Regions from separate parts of the Streptomyces sp. NPDC056160 genome, predicted to be linked through region 4. Evidence: riboswitches for the same ligand, from Rfam matches in the RefSeq annotation. Region 4 holds a riboswitch; each other region holds the start of a gene.

What was found. Region 4 has a riboswitch for cyclic di-AMP ahead of ACFC02_RS00980 (C40 family peptidase). Riboswitches for the same ligand answer to the same signal wherever they lie in the genome.
Region 1: another riboswitch for cyclic di-AMP. It lies ahead of ACFC02_RS00760 (M23 family metallopeptidase); the one in region 4 lies ahead of ACFC02_RS00980 (C40 family peptidase).
Region 2: another riboswitch for cyclic di-AMP. It lies ahead of ACFC02_RS33045 (transglycosylase family protein); the one in region 4 lies ahead of ACFC02_RS00980 (C40 family peptidase).
Region 3: another riboswitch for cyclic di-AMP. It lies ahead of ACFC02_RS16225 (peptidoglycan DD-metalloendopeptidase family protein); the one in region 4 lies ahead of ACFC02_RS00980 (C40 family peptidase).

Annotation. Positions count from the first base shown of each region.
Region 1 covers NZ_JBHJUW010000001.1:152,915-157,483, forward strand. The annotation lists gene ACFC02_RS00750 (dihydrofolate reductase family protein) at 1-1,174, shown strand, start outside; tRNA gene ACFC02_RS00755 (tRNA-Met) at 1,221-1,294, shown strand; cyclic di-AMP (ydaO/yuaA leader) riboswitch at 1,688-1,845, shown strand; gene ACFC02_RS00760 (M23 family metallopeptidase) at 1,857-2,960, shown strand; gene ACFC02_RS00765 (aldo/keto reductase) at 3,050-3,994, shown strand; gene ACFC02_RS00770 (PrsW family intramembrane metalloprotease) at 4,051-4,569, opposite strand, start outside.
Region 2 covers NZ_JBHJUW010000126.1:5,981-10,549, reverse strand. The annotation lists gene ACFC02_RS33055 (cytochrome P450) at 1-844, shown strand, start outside; gene ACFC02_RS33050 (transglycosylase family protein) at 1,124-2,299, shown strand; cyclic di-AMP (ydaO/yuaA leader) riboswitch at 2,482-2,647, shown strand; gene ACFC02_RS33045 (transglycosylase family protein) at 2,652-3,395, shown strand; gene eno (phosphopyruvate hydratase) at 3,721-4,569, shown strand, end outside.
Region 3 covers NZ_JBHJUW010000037.1:21,575-26,143, reverse strand. The annotation lists gene ACFC02_RS16235 (HPr family phosphocarrier protein) at 160-441, shown strand; gene ACFC02_RS16230 (GntR family transcriptional regulator) at 644-1,303, opposite strand; gene ACFC02_RS16225 (peptidoglycan DD-metalloendopeptidase family protein) at 1,573-2,331, opposite strand; cyclic di-AMP (ydaO/yuaA leader) riboswitch at 2,344-2,505, opposite strand; gene ACFC02_RS16220 (pitrilysin family protein) at 2,760-4,148, opposite strand; gene ACFC02_RS16215 (pitrilysin family protein) at 4,145-4,569, opposite strand, start outside.
Region 4 covers NZ_JBHJUW010000002.1:32,836-37,404, reverse strand. The annotation lists gene ACFC02_RS00990 (alpha/beta hydrolase) at 1-1,116, opposite strand, end outside; gene ACFC02_RS00985 (ANTAR domain-containing protein) at 1,368-1,727, opposite strand; cyclic di-AMP (ydaO/yuaA leader) riboswitch at 2,176-2,357, shown strand; gene ACFC02_RS00980 (C40 family peptidase) at 2,361-2,834, shown strand; gene ACFC02_RS00975 (ATP-binding protein) at 2,930-3,388, opposite strand; gene ACFC02_RS00970 (helix-turn-helix domain-containing protein) at 3,609-4,469, shown strand; gene ACFC02_RS00965 (DUF397 domain-containing protein) at 4,505-4,569, shown strand, end outside.

The DNA of each region.
Region 1 (4,569 bases), on a different contig from region 4:
CCCCTACGTCCTCCTGTCCGCCGCCGTCTCCCTGGACGGCTGCCTGGACGACACCGGCCCCAGCCGTCTCCTGCTCTCCGGCCGCGCCGACTTCGACCGGGTCGACGCGGTACGGGCCTCCGCGGACGCCATCCTGGTCGGGGCCAAGACCGTGCGCGCCGACAACCCCCGCCTGCTGGTCAACTCGCCCGAGCGGCGCGCGGCCCGACTCGCGGCCGGCCGGCCGGAGCATCCGCTGAAGGTCGCGGTCAGCGCCTCCGGGGAGCTGGACCCGCGGGCGCGCTTCTTCCGGACGGGCGGCGAGAAGACCGTCTACACGACGGACGAGGGCGCCGAACGCCTGCGCCGTGCGGGCCTCCCCGGCACCGGCACGAGCGTGGGCGCCGACACCGGCTCCGGCACCGGCACCGGCACCGTCTCCGTCGTGCCGCTGGGCGGCGAACTCGACTGGCGGCGGCTGCTGGCACACCTGCACGACGTGCGCGGGGTCCGCCGGCTGATGGTCGAGGGCGGCGGCACGGTGCACACCCAGCTGCTCCAGCAGCGCCTCGCCGACGAGCTGCAACTCGTGCTCGCGCCGCTCCTCGTGGGAGACCCGCGGGCACCGCGGCTGTTCGGGCCGGGCGCCTACCAGCGGGGGCGGCTGAGGCTGGTGGAGACGCGGGCCCTCGGGGACGTCGTCCTCATGCGTTACGAGCCCACGGAACCCGGCGCCGGAGGCGACGCCGCCCCCGCCGACCGGCACTGGCTGCGGATCGCGTGCGAGCTGGCCGGGGAGTGCCCGCCGTCGCGGACGGCGTTCAGCGTGGGCGCGGTGGTGGTGGCCGCCGACGGCACCGAGCTGGCGCGTGGCCACTCGCGCGAGGCCGGCGATCCGGTGGTGCACGCGGAGGAGGCCGCGCTCGCGAAGATCGACCCGGGGGACCCGCGTCTGCCGGGGGCGACGGTGTACAGCAGCCTGGAACCGTGCGCCCGACGCGCCTCCCGGCCGCGACCGTGCGCCCGGCTGATTCTGGACGCGGGGGTACGCCGGGTGGTCACGGCCTGGCGGGAGCCGGACACGTTCGTCGAGTCGGCCGACGGCACCGGGGTCCTGGCGCGCGAGGGCGCGGACGTCGTCGTCCTGCCGGAGTTCGAGAGCCGGGCCAAGGCGCCCAACCGCCACCTGCTGTGACGCGTGTGCATTCCACCCCCAGAATGACGTACACTGGTTTCACCGACGCGGGGTGGAGCAGCTCGGTAGCTCGCTGGGCTCATAACCCAGAGGTCGCAGGTTCAAATCCTGTCCCCGCTACTGAAGACTCAGGGCCGGAATTCGATGAGAATTCCGGCCCTGAGTGTTTTTCTCCGGCCGCCGGGTCATCGGCCGGGGTCGTCGGTCCGAGGCATCGACCCGGGTATCGCCCCGGATGCCGACCCGAGTCATCGTCACGTGTCGTGAGCGAGCGGTCCCCGTCCGCATAACAACTGACACACCATCAGTAAAACGCATGCAGGCGCCCTGGCTGGACGGCGCCCTTGAATGGCCTGAACTCAAGTCAACTTGCCCCGGTTTCATCACCTGTGAGACGTAGATCCTGGCCAAAAAGGTTTAATGATCAAGCCGGACGGCTTGGAATCGGAGCCCCGGGTCTATTAACGTTCGATAACGCAGCGCGGTCGTCCCAGCCGTCACCCGAGGCGGCTCCGTGCGCGCGCGCCGAATCCCGCGAGGGAACCGGGGAACCACCAACTTGGGGTGAATCGGGCGCCATCCGCCGTACGCACACGGCTGGTTGACGCGCGTAGGAGACCTTCCCGCTCCGAACCCGTCAGCTAACCCGGTAGGCGAGACGGAAGGAAAGGAGCACGCCCGCGTGGCGTCCAACCGGCCTGCCTCAGAAGCCCCGTCCGTGCCGAGCCGGCGCACCGAGCCCTTCGCCTACGGCGGCCGGCGCCCCGACGAGGGCCCCTGGGAGGAGTGGAACCCCACCGAGGAGTCCGTCCGTCCCGTCCGTGGCCGGCACCGGGTCGCCAAGCAGCGCGGCGGCGGGCTCGCCCGCAGCTCCACTGTGCTCGGCGTGGGCGTCATAGCGGCCGTCGGTGCGGGTGGCATGGCCAGCGCCAACACCGGCAAGCCGCCGGTCTCGATCGCTCTGCCCGACCTGCACGGCCTGCCCGCCGTGGGCGCCCTCTTCGACGGCTCCGGCCACGACGGCCCCGAGGGCTCCGCGACCGCGCTCAGCGACGTCACCGCGGCCCAGGCCGGCGCGGCGGACGAAGCTGACGCGACCGACGCGACGGAAGCCACCGGGACGACGGCGCAACACGCCTCCGACGCGGGCGAGGCGCTGCGCAACCGCATCATGGCCCAGGCCGAGCAGCAGCAGAACCAGGCCGAGGCGAAGACCAGGGCGGCCACGGAGGCGGCGGCTGCCGCGAAGGCCGCCCGGCAGGCCGAGCAGGCCGCCGCCCAGGCGAAGGAGGAGGCCGAGGCCAGGGCCGCCGCCGCGAAGAAGAAGGCGGAGGAGGAGGCCCGGAAGAAGGCCGAGGCGGCCCGGCTGGCCGCCCTCGCCAAGCAGTACACGCTGCCGACCTCCTCGTACACCCTCACCTCGACCTTCGGCCAGGCCGGCTCCATGTGGTCCTCCGGGCACCACACCGGCCTCGACTTCGCCGCGCCCACCGGCACCCTGATCAAGGCCGTCCACAGCGGCACCGTCACCGAGGCGGGCTGGGCCGGCGCCTACGGGTACCGCACGGTCCTCACCCTGGACGACGGAACCGAGCTGTGGTTCTGCCACCAGTCGTCGATCAACGTCACGGCCGGCCAGAAGGTGAGCACCGGCGAGGTCATCGGCCGGGTGGGCGCCACCGGCAACGTCACAGGCCCCCACCTGCACCTGGAGGTCCACCCGGACGGCCAGGCCGCCGGCATCGACCCGATGGCGTGGCTCCAGGGCAAGGGCCTCACTCCCTGACGGTCCGACCGGGTGGTTTGCGCAAGCTTTGCGCCGGCCACCGGCGGGGCGCGGAATGGAGCGCTCCGCCTTGGTCGTTGATGTGGGGCATGACTTCTCTGCGCAAGCTGGGCCCGTCCGACCTCGAGGTCTTCCCCCTCGCCCTCGGCGGCAACGTCTTCGGCTGGACCGCCGACCAGGCGCGGTCCTTCGCGGTCCTGGACGCCTACACGGCCGCCGGCGGCAACTTCATCGACACCGCCGACTCCTACTCGGCGTGGGTGGAGGGCAACCACGGAGGCGAGTCCGAGACGATCATCGGCAAGTGGGTCAAGGAGCGCGGCAACCGCTCCGACGTCGTCATCGCCACCAAGGTCAGCCAGCACCCCGACTTCCAGGGCCTGTCCGCGGCCAACATCAGGGCCGCGGCCGACGCCTCCCTCCAGCGTCTGGGAACCGATCACATCGACCTCTACTACACGCACTTCGACCAGCCCGAGGTACCCGTCGAGGAGATCATCGGCGCGCTCGACGAACTGGTGAAGGCGGGCAAGGTCCGGCACATCGCCGCCTCCAACATCTCCGCCGAGCGCCTGGCCGCGTCGCTGGAGTTCTCCGAGCGCGAGGGACTCGCGCGGTACGTGGCGCTCCAGCCGCACTACAACCTCGTCTCCCGTGACACCTACGAGGGCGCCCTGCGAGACCTCGCCGAGCGGGCAGGCCTTGCCGCCGTGCCGTACTACGCACTGGCATCCGGCTTCCTGACCGGCAAGTACCGGCCGGGCGCGACGGTCGACAGCCCGCGCGCCGGGGGCGCCGCCAAGCACCTGGCGACCGAGCGCGGCCAGAAGGTCCTCACCGCGCTCGACGAGGTCGCCCGTGCCCGTGGCACCGAGGTGGCCACGGTGGCCCTGGCCTGGCTGGCGGCCCAGCCGACGGTGGTCGCCCCGATCGCCTCGGCCCGGACGGTGGAACAGCTCCCCGCCCTGCTGGCGGTGGCGGAGCTGGACCTCACGGACGAAGAGGTCGCGCGGCTCACCCGGGCATCTGCCTGAGCCTCGCGGACCACGGCCCCCTGGCTGCGCGGTCTCACGGCCTCACGGCCCGTGGCTCACCGATGACTCCCGTACGGACTCTGCCCGTACGAAGGCTGCACGTGCGGGCTCTGCTGCCCGTACGGACCCTGCCCGTACGGAAGCGGCGGGCGGCCGTGAGGCTGTCCGTGCCCGTAGCCGTAGCCGTACAGGCCGTACGCCGGCCAGGGCGCCGCGAAGACGCGTACCGGCGGTGCGGTCATCCGTGCCGCGTGGTCCAGGGCGGGCTGGGCCACCTCGCGCCTGCGCCACAGTTCGTGCAGCAGTTCCCGCTCGCGCACGCCGAAGTCGGCGCCGACCCGCCCGAGGCGCCCCCGGCGGCGCAGGAACGCCAGCGAGGTCGCGTAGGCCTCGTACTGCGCGACGGTCCGCGCCGCGGGCTTGCCGAGGTGCCGGCCGGCGTACTCGCGGGCCAGCCGGCGCGCCCGCATCGACCCGAGGGCGAACGGTTCGGCGGGGGTGAGCCACCCGGCGGCGGCGTACGCGGGCAGTTCCTCGCGGATGGTGCGCAGCTCCCGCTGCCGGGTCCAGACGAC
Region 2 (4,569 bases), on a different contig from region 4:
CCTCATCCACGAGTTCGCCTTCCCGCTGCCCATCTACGCCATCTGCGACCTGCTCGGCGTCCCGCGCGAGGACCAGGACGACTTCCGGGACTGGGCGGGCATGATGATCCGGCACGGCAAGGGGCCCCGGGGCGGGGTGGCCCGTTCGGTGAAGAAGATGCGCGGCTACCTGGCCGAGCTGATCCACCGCAAGCGCGAGGCCCTGCCCGCCGAGCCCACCCCGGGCGAGGACCTCATCTCCGGCCTGATCCGCGCCTCCGACCACGGCGAGCACCTCACGGAGAACGAGGCCGCCGCGATGGCCTTCATCCTCCTGTTCGCCGGTTTCGAGACGACCGTCAACCTCATCGGCAACGGCACGTACGCCCTGCTCACCCACCCCGGCCAGCGGGAGCGGCTGCAGACGTCCCTGGCCGGTGGCGACAGCGGCCTGCTGGAGACCGGCGTGGAGGAGCTGCTGCGCTTCGACGGGCCGGTGGAACTGGCCACCTGGCGGTTCGCCACCCGGCCGCTCACCCTGGGCGGGCAGGACATCGCCGCGGGCGATCCGGTGCTGGTGGTCCTCGCCGCCGCCGACCGCGACCCGGAGCGGTTCGCCCACCCCGACACCCTGGACCTCGGCCGCCGCGACAACCAGCACCTGGGCTACGGCCACGGCATCCACTACTGCCTGGGCGCCCCGCTCGCCCGCCTGGAGGGCCAGACCGCGCTGGCCACCCTCCTCACCCGGCTGCCCGACCTGCAACTCGACGCGGACCCGGCCGACTTGCGCTGGCGCGGCGGACTCATCATGCGCGGACTGCGGACCCTGCCTGTCCGTTTCACCCCGGCACCGCCCGCCTGACAGTGGCCGGAAAATGATCCCCCGGGGGGCTCTACACCCCGTGCCGGCAGCAGTAAAGATGACACACGCTCAACTATGTGATGTTCACGTGATCTGCGCGGCATTAACTTGTGACAAGTGATCGTCACCCGATACTTTCACCCATCAGCGTGACGCCGGGGCGTCCCCGCCCCGCCGCCGCGCGGTCACTGCTGTCGTGCGAAAGGTCTCCGCATGCTCTCCGGGAACGGTCGTCACCGTCGCCCCCGTCAGGCTCCGGCCCTCATCGTCGCCGCCGGAGTGACCGGATCGGCCATCGCCATCCCGCTGGTCGCCGCCAGTGGCGCGAGCGCGGCCGACGGCACCACGTGGGACAAGGTGGCCCAGTGCGAGACCGGCGGCTCCTGGAGCGCCGACAACGGCCACGGCTACTACGGCGGTCTGCTGCTGACCCAGGACGACTGGGAGAGGTACGGCGGCCTGTCCTACGCGCCGAGTGCCGACCAGGCCAGCCGCTCCCAGCAGATAGCCGTGGCCGAGAAGATCCTCGCCGACCGGGGGCCCGGCGCCTGGCACACCTGCGGTCTGCTCACCGGGCTCACCAAGAGCTCCGGTGCGGCCCATGTCGACACGGGCGTGGGCGGCGACTCGTCGTCCTCGAACTCGAAGTCCGGCTCGAACGGCGCCAACGGGTCCTCCGGTTCGTCGCACTCCTCCGGATCAACCGGAACGAGTGGGAAATCCGGAACGTCGGGATCATCCGGAACCTCCGACGGCACCGGCCGGTCCGACGACTCCGACGGCTCAGGAGGTTCCGACAGCTCCGGCGTGAACGACCCCGGTCTGTCCGATGATTCGCAGAGCGGTGCGGGCGACTCGTCCGGTTCGTCCGACCCTTCGGCGAACACCGACGGGACTGCCGGCTCGTCACACGGGACCGGTGCGCCGGGCAACTCCACCACGAAGCCCTCCCCTTCGGGCTCTTCGGACTCTTCGGGCTCCTCGGATACTTCGGGCTCTTCATCTCCGAACCAGGGCAACTCGTCCAAGTCCGACACGTCCCACGCACCGGGCACGTCCGAGGGCACCCCCTCGGCGGGCGCCGGCGACACCGGCGGCTACGGCAACTCCGGTTCCGCCGAGGACTACAGGCAGACCGCCGGCTCCTCGGCCCTCGTCGACACCGGTGCGCTCGGCGGCGGCCGGCACCGCGGCGGCAGCGCCGACGAGGGCGCCACGGAGGGCCGTACGGGCGGCCGGCACGCCTCTCGTGACGGAGGCGCCGCACACACCGCCTCCGCCGCCTCCTACACCGTCCGCACCGGTGACTCCCTCACGTCCATCGCCGACTCCCTTGACCTCCACGGCGGATGGCACGCCCTCTACGACGCGAACAAGGGTGCTGTCGGCGCCGACCCCGACCACATCGTCGCCGGTCAGAGCCTGGATGTCCCCACTGAAAACACCCAGAAATAGGGGGAGTTCAGGTCACACTTCGCGCCGAATGTCCCATTCGGTGAAAGTGTGGGATGAGTCTCAGAAGCCCTGATCGTCTTTGAAATCCGGCGGATCACCTGTCTACGGTCATGACCGCTCGCCACCGCGAGCCCCGGCTGCCGCAACGCCGAATCCTGCCAGCGGCCGTACGGGAACAGTCGTCGCTTCGAGCGCCGTAGGCAGGAGCGGGGGACCCAAGGTAAGTGCCGCGCCGGGAAGTCGACCGGAGCGGCTGGGGGTGAAGCCGTGCCTCCCCAAAGGCACGGCCGGGCAACTCAACCGGCCCGAACCCGACAGCTCACCTCGCAGGCGTCGGTGAGGGGATCCTTCCATGCTGTTTTCCGGCAAGGGCAAGCATCGTCGTCCGTCCAAGGCCACCCGCGCCATCGCACTCGCCGGTGTCACCGGCGTCGCCGTCGCCGGCCCGCTGATGGCGGCCGGCAACGCCTCCGCCGCCACCTCCTCCGAGTGGGACGCGGTCGCCCAGTGCGAGTCCGGCGGCAACTGGTCCATCAACACCGGCAACGGCTTCTACGGCGGCCTGCAGTTCACCAACTCCACCTGGGCCGCGTACGGCGGCACCGCCTACGCCTCGCGCGCCGACCTGGCGAGCAAGTCGCAGCAGATCTCCGTCGCCGAGAAGGTGCTCGCGGGCCAGGGCAAGGGTGCCTGGCCGGTCTGCGGCAAGGGCCTGTCCGGCGCCTCCTCCAGCGGCGGCAGCAGCTCGTCGTCGTCCTCGTCGTCCTCCTCTTCCTCTTCGTCCTCCTCCTCGTCGTCCTCGTCGTCCTCGTCGAGCAGCAGCTCCAAGAGCAGCACCTCGACCCGTTCGACCGAGCAGCGTGCCGCCGACCGTTCCGAGACGCGTCCGGCCCCGAAGAAGACCGTCACCACCCCGACCGGCAAGAAGGTCAAGAAGGGCGACGGCGAGTACAAGGTGGCAGCCGGCGACACCCTCAGCTCCATCGCCGCCGAGCACGGCGTGCGGGGCGGCTGGGAGAAGCTGTTCCACCTGAACAAGGACATCGTCGACGACGCCGACCTCATCTACCCGGGCCAGCAGCTGCACCTGAAGTGACAGCGGCCCGCTAGCAGGGCCCCAGGCCCTCCCCAGGCGCGGCCCCCATCATGGAGGCCGCGTGGGGTCACCCCCCCGTCCCCACGGGCTCCCCGCCCCGGTGCGTGTTCCCCCGTACGCACCGGGGCGGGGCTTTTTCGCTTTCCGTTCGTGTCCCCGTCCCCGCGCCCTTTGTTCCGTACTGGAACAATGTGTACCGTCACCCTGTCCACGGGACGGTCGGTCGGCCGACCGGCGGCCCGGGACGGTTAGGCTCTAGTCGCAAGGCACCGCCGCAAGGCAGCCGCCCCGCACTTTCAGCGTCACATCCACGAAGGAGATGCTCGTGCCGTCCATCGACGTCGTCGTAGCCCGGGAAATCCTGGACTCCCGAGGCAACCCCACGGTCGAGGTCGAGGTCGGCCTCGACGACGGCAGCACGGGTCGTGCCGCCGTCCCGTCCGGCGCCTCCACCGGCGCCTTCGAGGCCATCGAGCTGCGCGACGGTGACCCGAACCGCTACCAGGGCAAGGGCGTCGAGAAGGCCGTCCTCGCCGTGATCGAGCAGATCGGCCCGGAGCTGGTCGGCTACGACGCCACCGAGCAGCGCCTGATCGACCAGGCCATGTTCGACCTGGACGCCACCGACAACAAGGGCTCGCTCGGCGCCAACGCCATCCTCGGCGTCTCGCTCGCCGTCGCCCACGCCGCCTCCGAGGCCTCCGACCTCCCGCTCTTCCGCTACCTGGGCGGCCCCAACGCGCACCTGCTGCCGGTGCCGATGATGAACATCCTGAACGGCGGCTCGCACGCCGACTCCAACGTGGACATCCAGGAGTTCATGATCGCCCCGATCGGCGCGGAGTCCTTCTCCGAGGCCCTGCGCTGGGGCACCGAGGTCTACCACACCCTCAAGAAGGTCCTGAAGAACAAGGGTCTGGCCACCGGCCTCGGCGACGAGGGCGGCTTCGCCCCGAACCTCGGCTCCAACCGCGAGGCCCTCGACCTCATCCTCGAGGCCGTCAAGGAAGCCGGTTACGCCCCGGGCGAGCAGATCGCCCTGGCCCTCGACGTCGCCGCCTCCGAGTTCTACAAGGACGGCAAGTACCTCTTCGAGGGCAAGGAGCGCTCCGCCGCCGAGATGACGGAGTACTACGAGGAGCTGGTCGCGGCCTACCCGCTGGTCTCCATCGAG
Region 3 (4,569 bases), on a different contig from region 4:
CTGTGGGGGACACGCGTGAAGACACGCCCGGGGCGGAGCCCCGCCGGACCGAGGCCGCGGTCCGGCGCCGCCGGGGCACCGGCTCCGGTGCCGTCCGGGACGAGCTTCACGTATGGGAAACTGGTCTAGACAACCTGAAACACTGAAGGGCAGCATCACATGGCTGAGCGCCGCGTCAACGTCGGCTGGGCCGAGGGCCTCCACGCCCGCCCCGCTTCCATCTTCGTCCGGGCCGCCACGGCCTCAGGGGTCCCCGTGACGATCGCCAAGGCCGACGGCAACCCCGTCAACGCGGCCTCCATGCTGGCCGTCCTCGGCCTCGGTGCGCAGGGCGGCGAGGAGATCGTCCTCGCCTCCGACGCCGAGGGCGCGGACGCCGCCCTTGACCGGCTGGCCAAGCTGGTCGCCGAGGGGCTCGAGGAGCTTCCCGAGACCGTCTGACCGGTCGCCGGTCGCGGCGGGGCGGCACATATCGCATACGGAAACCGCGTCGTCCCCGTCTTTCCGGGCGGCGCGGTTTCCGTACGGCCCCGGTGGCGGGAAATGCGGAGCGCATCGGGGACGCCTGAACCAATTCAAGGCAGCGTGAATACCGCCCCGGGCAACCCCTCAGGCGATTTCCTCTTTGTATACGGCAGTCGTGTTAATTCCGTCCGGCCGATGTGTTGAGGGGACGTTTCAGAGCCCTCACTCGGTGTGCGGCGGTCACCCGTTCGGCGTGCAGGGCGGCGAGCGCACGGGCGCGTCCGGTGTCGCCGCGTGCCACGGCGTCCGTGATCGCCCCGTGCTCGGCCCACGCCTCCACCGGGTCGGCCGGGTCCGGCACCCCGTACATCCAGGCGATCTTGTGCCGCAGCTGCGCCAGTACGGTGCTCAGCGCGGCGCTGCCGCAGGCCTGGGCCAGGGTCTCGTGGAACCAGGCGGCCAGGGACCGCAGCTCCTCGCCGCCGCCGCTCACCGCTCGCTCCTGCCCCAGCCTGACCAGGCCGCGCAGCACCTTCAGATGGGCCTCGGTGCGCCGCTGGGCGGCCCGTGCGGCACCCAGCGGCTCCAGCAGGAGGCGCATCTCCAGCAGGTCGGCGGCCTCCTGCTCGGTCGGCTCGGCGACGCAGGCGCCCGCGTGCCGCCGGGTCACGACGAAGCCCTCGGCCTCCAGGGTGCGCAGCGCCTCGCGCACGGGCACGCGCGAGACGCCGTAGCGGCGCGCGAGGACTTCCTCGGTGAGCCGGGTGCCGCGTTCGTGGACCCCGGCGACGATGTCGTCCCGGATCGCCGTGCACACCGCGTGCGCCGGAACGCGCATGACCGACCTCCGCATTGATCCCCGTGGAACTCCCGCGATGAACGCGTGTTCCGTGACTCTATGGCAACGCGCGGGAATTTCCGACGGCGTGACGGAATCCGGGGATATTTTTTGGACAGTACGGAAGCACGGAAGCACGGAAGCACGTAAGCACGGAAGTGCGGAAGTGCGGAAGTGCGGAAACAGGCGCCGGAATGCGGAGAGCCCCGGCCGGTGGGCCGGGGCTCTGCCTGACGGTCAGCGCTTCACGCCTTCGGGCGGGTGCCGCCTCAGACGTGCACGCCGTGCTTGCGGAGGTAGGCGATCGGGTCGACGTCCGAGCCGTAGTCCGGGGCGGTGCGCGCCTCGAAGTGGAGGTGCGGGCCGGTGGCGTTGCCGGTGGCGCCGGACAGGCCGATCTGCTGACCTGGCGTGACCTGCTGGCCCACCGAGACGCCGATGGACGACAGGTGACCGTACTGGGTGTACATGCCGTCGGCCATCCTGATCACGATCTGGTTGCCGTACGCCCCGCCCCAGCCGGTCTGCACGACGGTGCCGACGCCGACCGCGTGCACCTCGGTGCCGGCGGCGGCGTGGAAGTCGATGCCGGTGTGGGAGCCGGAGGACCACAGGGAGCCGCCGGTCTTGTAGCCGGTGGAGACGTAGGAGCCGGTGATCGGCGGCACGAAGGTGTTGAGGCGCCGGCGCTCGGCCTCGCGGGCGGCCCGCTCCTTGGCCTCGCGCGCCTTCCTCGCCTGCTCGGCGGCCCGCTTGCGCGCGGCCTCCTCGGCCTGCTTCTGCCGGGCCGCCTCCATCTGGGCGGTGGCCTGCGCGTCGACCCGTTCGGCCACGGTGTCGCCGAGGGTGACGACCGGGGTGAGCCCGGTGTCCGCCGGGGCGGGGGTCTCGGCGGCGAGCGCCGGGGAGGCGGCGAGGGTGCCGATGACACCGGTGGTGGTGAGGGCCGCTACGCCCGCCGCGCGGGCGGTGGTGCGCTGCATCCGGCTGGGGCGACGGTGCTTCCCGGTGGCGCGCGTGAACGCCATGTGGTGGCTGGTCCTTTCCTTCCCTCTCGCCTACCGGGTTAGCTGACGGGTTCGGAGCAGGAAGGTCTCCTACGGGCCCCGCGCGCGGCGCGCGGTGTCCGATTCACCCCAGGGACTGCGTGGGTCCCCGGCTCCCCTGGCTCGCGCCGTACGGGGACTCGGCGATGACTGTCCGGTGCCGCGGGTGCGGCGCACTGCCCGACGAACAGCCGGACCGACGCTAGACGGGGCCGCTTCCGCATCCCAAACGGATCCGGGTTTTTGTAGCGCAGCCCACAGGGCAGACTGGCGGTCTCTCCCGCAATCCGGACATCACGGGGCCCTGGTGACGCCTCGGTCACCAGGGCCTCCCGCGTACCTGACTCTCGGTCTTCTCCGGGGCTCCCGCGCAGCTGCCTCTCGGTCACCCCCGCGGCTCCCGGCGTTGGTTACTCGGCGGCGACGACGGTCACCGGGCCGGCGCCGACGGCTTCGACGGGCTCCCTGATCTGTGCCGCGTCACCGACGAGAACCGTCACCAGCCGGTCCACCGGGAACGCGCTGACGACCGCCGCGGTGGCCTCCACCGTGCCGGTCTCGGCGAGCTGCTGATAGAGCGTCGCCTGGTAGTCGTCCGGCAGGTGCTGCTCGACCTGGTCGGCCAGCGTGCTCGCCACGGCGGCGGCCGTCTCGTACTTGAGCGGCGCCACACCGACGAGGTTCTGCACGGCGACGTCCCGCTCGGCCTCGGTGAGCCCCTCGGCGGCGAGCTTGCGCAGCACCGTGAAGAGGTCGTCCAGGGCCGGGCCGGTGTTGGGCGTGTCGACCGAGCCGCTGATCGCGAGCATCGCCGCGCCCGTGCCGTCGGGCGCGGAGCGCAGCACCTGGCCGAACGAGCGCACCCCGTAGGTGTAGCCCTTCTCCTCGCGCAGGACGCGGTCCAGGCGGGAGGTGAGGGTGCCGCCCAGGCAGTAGGTGCCGAGCACCTGGGCGGGCCACACGCGGTCGTGCCGGTCGGGTCCGACGCGGCCGATGAGCAGCTGCGTCTGCACGGCGCCGGGCCGGTCCACGATCACCACACGGCCGGTGTCGTCGGCGGTGACCGGCGGCACGGGCCGCGGCTCGGCCGGCGAGCCGGTCCAGGCGCCCAGGGTCTCGCCGAGCAGTTCGCCGAGGTCGATGCCGGTGAGGTCGCCGACGACCACGGCGGTGGCGGTCGCGGGCCGCACGTGCCGGTCGTAGAAGGCGCGGACGGCGGACGCGTCGACGGCGCGGACGGTCTCCTCCGTGCCCTGGCGCGGCCGCGACATGCGCGTGCCGGCCGGGAACAGCTCCTTGGAGAGTTCCTTGGCGGCGCGGCGGGAGGGGTTGGCCAGCTCGTGCGGGATCTCGTCGAGCCGGTTGCGCACCAGCCGCTCGACCTCGGACTCGGCGAACGCGGGCGCCCTGAGCGCGTCGGAGAGCAGACCGAGCCCCTTGGCCAGGCGGGAGGCCGGGACCTCCAGGCTGAGCCGTACGCCGGGGTGGTCGGCGTGGGTGTCCAGGGTGGCGCCCGCGCGCTCCAGCTCGGCGGCGAACTCCTCGGCGGAGTGCTTGTCGGTGCCCTCGGAGAAGGCCCGCGCCATGATGGTGGCGACGCCGTCCAGGCCGGCCGGCTCGGCGTCCAGGGGCGCGTCGAGGAGCACCTCGACGGCGACGACCTGCTGGCCGGGTCGGTGGCAGCGCAGCACCGTCAGGCCGTTGTCCAGCGTGCCGCGCTCGGGGGCCGGGAACGCCCACGGCCGGGCCTCGCCCGCCTGGGGGCGGGGGTGGAAGTCCATGGTGGCCAGCTCGGTCACTTCGCCGTCTCCTCGGTGTCTTCGCCGGCCGCGGCGTCCGCGTCCGGTGCCTGCTCCTGTGCGTCGGGGGCGGTCGGCTCGTAGACGAGGACCGCGCGGTTGTCGGGGCGCAGACGGGCCTTGGCGACCTCCTGGACCTCCTCGGGCGTCACCTCCAGTACGCGCTGGACGGCGGTCAGGGCGAGCTGCGGGTCGCCGAACAGGACGGCGTAGCGGCACAGTTCGTCGGCGCGGCCCGCGACGGTGCCGAGCCGGTCCAGCCACTCGCGCTCCAGCTGGGCCTGGGCGCGCTCCATCTCCTCGGCGGTCGGGCCCTCCTCGGCGAAGCGGGCCAGCTCCTCGTCGATGGCGGTCTCGATGACCGGTACCTCGACGTCGCCGGAGGTCTTCACGTCGAGCCAGCCCAGGGAGGGCGCGCCAG
Region 4 (4,569 bases):
GGGGGCGGCGGCGTTGATCAGCGGCTGGGCGTCACCGGCGAAGTACTTGCTGAACGCCGTCGCCACCGGCACCCAGGAGGAGTCGTAGTACGGGGCGCTCTGGAAGAAGCCGAGCAGCTCGGCCGGGCCGACGACTCCGCCGATCGGGTGCTTCTTCGCGGTGGCGCGCAGCTGGAGCCACTTGGCCTGGACGGCGGCGCGGGTGGTGCCCAGGTGGAAGCTGGCGTCGTTCTTGGCGACCCAGTCCTGCCAGTCCTTCCAGCGGCCCTCGAAGGCGATGTCCTGGTTGAGGTTGGCCTCGTACCAGATGTTCTCCTGGGCCGGGTTGACGACGCTGTCGACGAGCATCCGGCGCACGTGGCCCGGGAACAGTGTGCCGTAGACGGCCCCGAGGTAGGTGCCGTAGGAGACACCCAGGTAGTTGATCTTCTTCTCGCCGAGCGCGGCGCGGATGACGTCCAGGTCGCGGGCGGTGTTCGGCGTCGTCATCTGCTCGAGCATCGCGCGGCCGGTGCGGTCGTAGCAGCCGTCGGCGTACTCGCGGGCCAGCTTGCGCTGGGCGCGCTTGTCGGCCTCGGAGTCGGGCACCGGGTCCGCCTTGGGCGCCTTCACGTACTCCTGCGGGTCCGCGCAGGAGATGGGCGTGGAGTGGCCGACACCGCGCGGGTCGAAGCCGACGAAGTCGTAGGCCTTGGCCACGTTGGCCCAGACGGGGTTCTTGGCGGTGACCCGGGCGGGGAACCGCAGACCGGAGCCGCCCGGTCCGCCCGGGTTGTAGACGAGGGCGCCCTGGCGCTCACCCTTGGTGCCGGTGTTGCCGATGCGGTCGACGGCGAGCTTGATCTGCTTGCCGTACGGGTGCGCGTAGTCGAGCGGCACCGAGACGTAGCCGCACTGGATGGGCTTGGCCAGCCCCCAGTCGGCGGGGCAGTCCTGCCAGTCGATGCCGGCCCCGGCGGCGCGGTCCGCGGCGATCGCCGCGCCCCGGGCCTCACGGTCCTGGCCGTGGCGGCTGTCCGCGCTGGCCGCGGGGGCCGCCACGGCGCCGGCTATCAGGGTCGCCGTCACCAGCGCGCCGGCCGAACCGAGCGCGACAGCCCGGTTCTTCGGTCTCATGACCCTCAAGTGGGACCTCCCCGTACATCGTTGCGAATCGAGTACGGCGGATCCTTCCGGCTGTGAGGTGTCTGAGAACAGGGGTCGTTGACCTTCTTTGCCAATCCGATAACCGGCGTACGGTGTTCCGCTCAGCGGAGCCGGGTCGGCGCGCGCCCTGCGGGGCGCCGTGCGCGCGGGCAGGGCGGGGCGCTGTGCGCGCGGGGAGGGCGCGGGGAGGGGGCGGCGCGCCGGGAGGGCTCGGAGGCTGTTCAGGGCGCGCAGCGGCGCGCGGACCCGCGTGCGGCCTGGCGGTCGAGCGCCCGCCTCAGCTCCTCCAGCTCGGTGTCCGAGAGCGCACCGCCCTGGGCGAACTTCAGGATGTGCTCGGCGACCGTGCGCACCTTCGTGTTGGTGCGCTGCGAGACCTCGCGCAGGACCCGCCAGGCACCGTCCGGCGGGACGCGTCCGACGGCCACCAGCGCCCCGATGGCCTGGTCGATGACGGCGTGCGACGTCAGGGCGCGCTGCAACTGGTCGATCTCCTCGTGCAGCCGCTCGTGCTCCGCCACCAGGTCGGTGACGGACAGCGGCTGGAGCGGGTGCCGCCTGGACATCGCGAAGAACGCCATGGAGATCCCCTGGGTCGTCGAACGGCCGGAGTTCCGCCTCCAGCTTGCTGCATGAGGGCCCCGCGCACGACCGGAGGCGGGCGGCGCCGACCCCCTCGTGCCGCAGTGCCCCGGCACCTGCGGCCGACGAGGGCCGAAACGGCCCAAATGGGGTACCCCCTTTCGGCGTAGGCAAACGTCCTTTTTCCGGGGCCGTTCGGGTTGCACGGCGCGCATGCCCGGATGGCGGAACGGCATCTTCCGCTGCTGGTCCTGCGCTTGCGGGGTGCACGGACAGTCGTTCGAGCGCACGACCGTCCACCCGAACGGGCGAGGGGTGAGTAACAGCACAAAGGACCCGTTCCGTTGGGATTTTCTGACATCCATAGGTGAAGATCCCTGTCTGACGACAAGCCCCCGCCACAACGGCGGGGCGGTCCGGGCGGACGCCGAGTCCTGCCGCCGCCCGGATGATCGGTCGACGGAAGTGGATCGGCAGGAGTGGAGGACCCGAGCACGACGGGTCGCCGGCACGGTCACGCCATGACCGGGCCGAGCAGCCCTTGGGGTGAAGCCGCCTGCGGGCGGCCGGGCTACTTCGCCAGCCCGAATCCGACAGGTCATCCTTCACAGGCGGCTGACGAAGGGTTGCGCATGACTGCGCTCAATCGTGTCCCGTCGCTCATGGCCCGGGCCGGCACGGCCTCGGCCCTGACCCTCGCCGCCGTCGGCGGCTCGATCGTGGTGCCCGGCGTCGCCTCCGACGCCTCGGCCGCCACCATGGCGACGAAGGCGCTGCAGATCGCGGCGTCCAAGAAGGGCTCCCCTTACCAGTGGGGCGCAACGGGCCCGCGCAGGTTCGACTGCTCCGGTCTGACGCTGTACTCCTTCAAGAGGGCGGGCAAGAAGCTGCCCCGCACGGCCGCGCAGCAGTACAACAAGTCGCGGCACATCTCCTCGAGGAGCCGCCGGGCCGGGGACCTGGTGTTCTTCCACTCCGGCTCGTACGTCTACCACGTCGGCATCTACGCCGGCTCGGGCAGGATCTGGCACGCGCCGAAGACCGGGGACGTGGTGAAACTGGAGAGGATCTGGAGCAGGAGCGTCTGGTACGGCCGGGTCAGCTGACCCACCCGGCAAGCGGCGGCGGTCCCGGCGACTGCCGCCACCGCCCCCGGGCAGCGGTCGGGGACACCGACGAAGCCGCCGGCAGGGCCGTACGCCTAGGGCTCCTGCCGTCCCGTCGCCGTGACCGGGTGGGTGCGCACCGGCCACGGGAGGTCCACGCTGACCGTCTTGCCGCCCTCACGGGTGGGCCGCACGGTCACCCTGCCGCCGCACTCCGCGGTGAGCCACCGGATGATCACCATGCCCCGGCCGTTGTCCTGCTGGACAGCGGCCGGCAGTCGTCTGGGGAACCGCGGGTGGCTGTCGGTGACCCCGATGCGCAGTTGTTCGTCGCGGTCGAGGACGAGGTCCACCCTGAAGGTGGGCGACTGGCCGAGGGTGTGCTGTACGGCGTTGGTGGCCAGTTCCGAGACGATGAGCCGCACGGTGTCCGCGGTGTCCGTCTCCGACGGCAGGCCCCACTCCGCCAGCGCGGCGACCGCGTAGCTTCGGGCGACCGCTACCGAGGCGGGATCGCTCGGCAGAGTGACGGATGCTTCCAGGTGGTCTGCCATGGCGACGTCGTCCCTTTCCCGCGGGACCGCGGTTGGACACGGAGCGGATGGTTTCGAGTACGGTCCCGGACTGGTGGTTCGCCGTCAGGTTGCCACCACCGGGCCGGTCCCGGGTGGCGATCCACCGAGATGTGCATATATCTGTCCCTCGAAGCGGTGAACTCTGCGACGGGAGACCATATTTGACGCCCTTCCGGGAAAGTAGTGAGGAGCCGGTTCCATGCAGCACGGTCCCGCGGTGCGCCGCCGCAAGCTCGGAGCCGAACTGCGCAGCCTGCGCACCGGCGCGGGTCTCACCAGCGGCGAGGCGGCCCGGCTCGTGGGCTGGCACCAGTCGAAGGTGAGCCGGATCGAGACCGGCGCCAGCGGGGTGAAACCGGCCGATGTGCGGTTACTGCTGGACGCCTACGCGGTCCGCGACTCCCAGCTGCGGGAACTGCTGCTGGTGCTGGCGGGCTCCGACGACGGCGACGGCCGGCACCACTGGTGGCACGCCTACCGCGGCGTACTGCCCCCGACGTACCGCGACTTCATCAGTCTGGAGTCACAGGCGAGCGCGATGCGCACGCTGGAGACCTCGGTCGTCCCCGGGCTGCTCCAGACACCGGAGTACGCCCGTGCGGTGACACGGGCCGCCGTGGACGGACTCGACGACGACCGGCTGGACGCGCTGGTGGAGGTGCGGCTGGCCCGTCAGGCCGTGCTGCGGTCCGACCGGCCGCTCACGCTGAACGCGGTGCTGGACGAGGCGGTGCTGCGCCGGGAGGTCGGCGGCCCCGAGATCATGGACCGCCAGCTGGAGCGGCTGAGCGAGGCGGCGCGGCTGCCCCAGGTGTCCTTGCAGGTGCTGCCGTTCGCCGCCGGGGCGCACATCGGCGTGACCGGCCCTTTCGTCATCTTCTCATTTTCGAACACTTCTGATCTGGATGTGGTCGTTCTTGACCACTTGACGCGTAGCTTCCATCTCGAACGGAAAGAAGACCTGGAGGCCTACACGGAGGCCTTCGACACCCTTCGGTTCCATGCCCTGTCGATCGAGGACTCGCTGGACTTCATCGCGGGGATGCGCCAGGACAGGTGACGGCGCGCGACCACGGCAAACGTCAAGGAGGCACCATGTCTGCTCTGCCTCGGACCGTACCTTCCACGACCGATCTGCACGCCGTGCGGTGGCTGCGCAG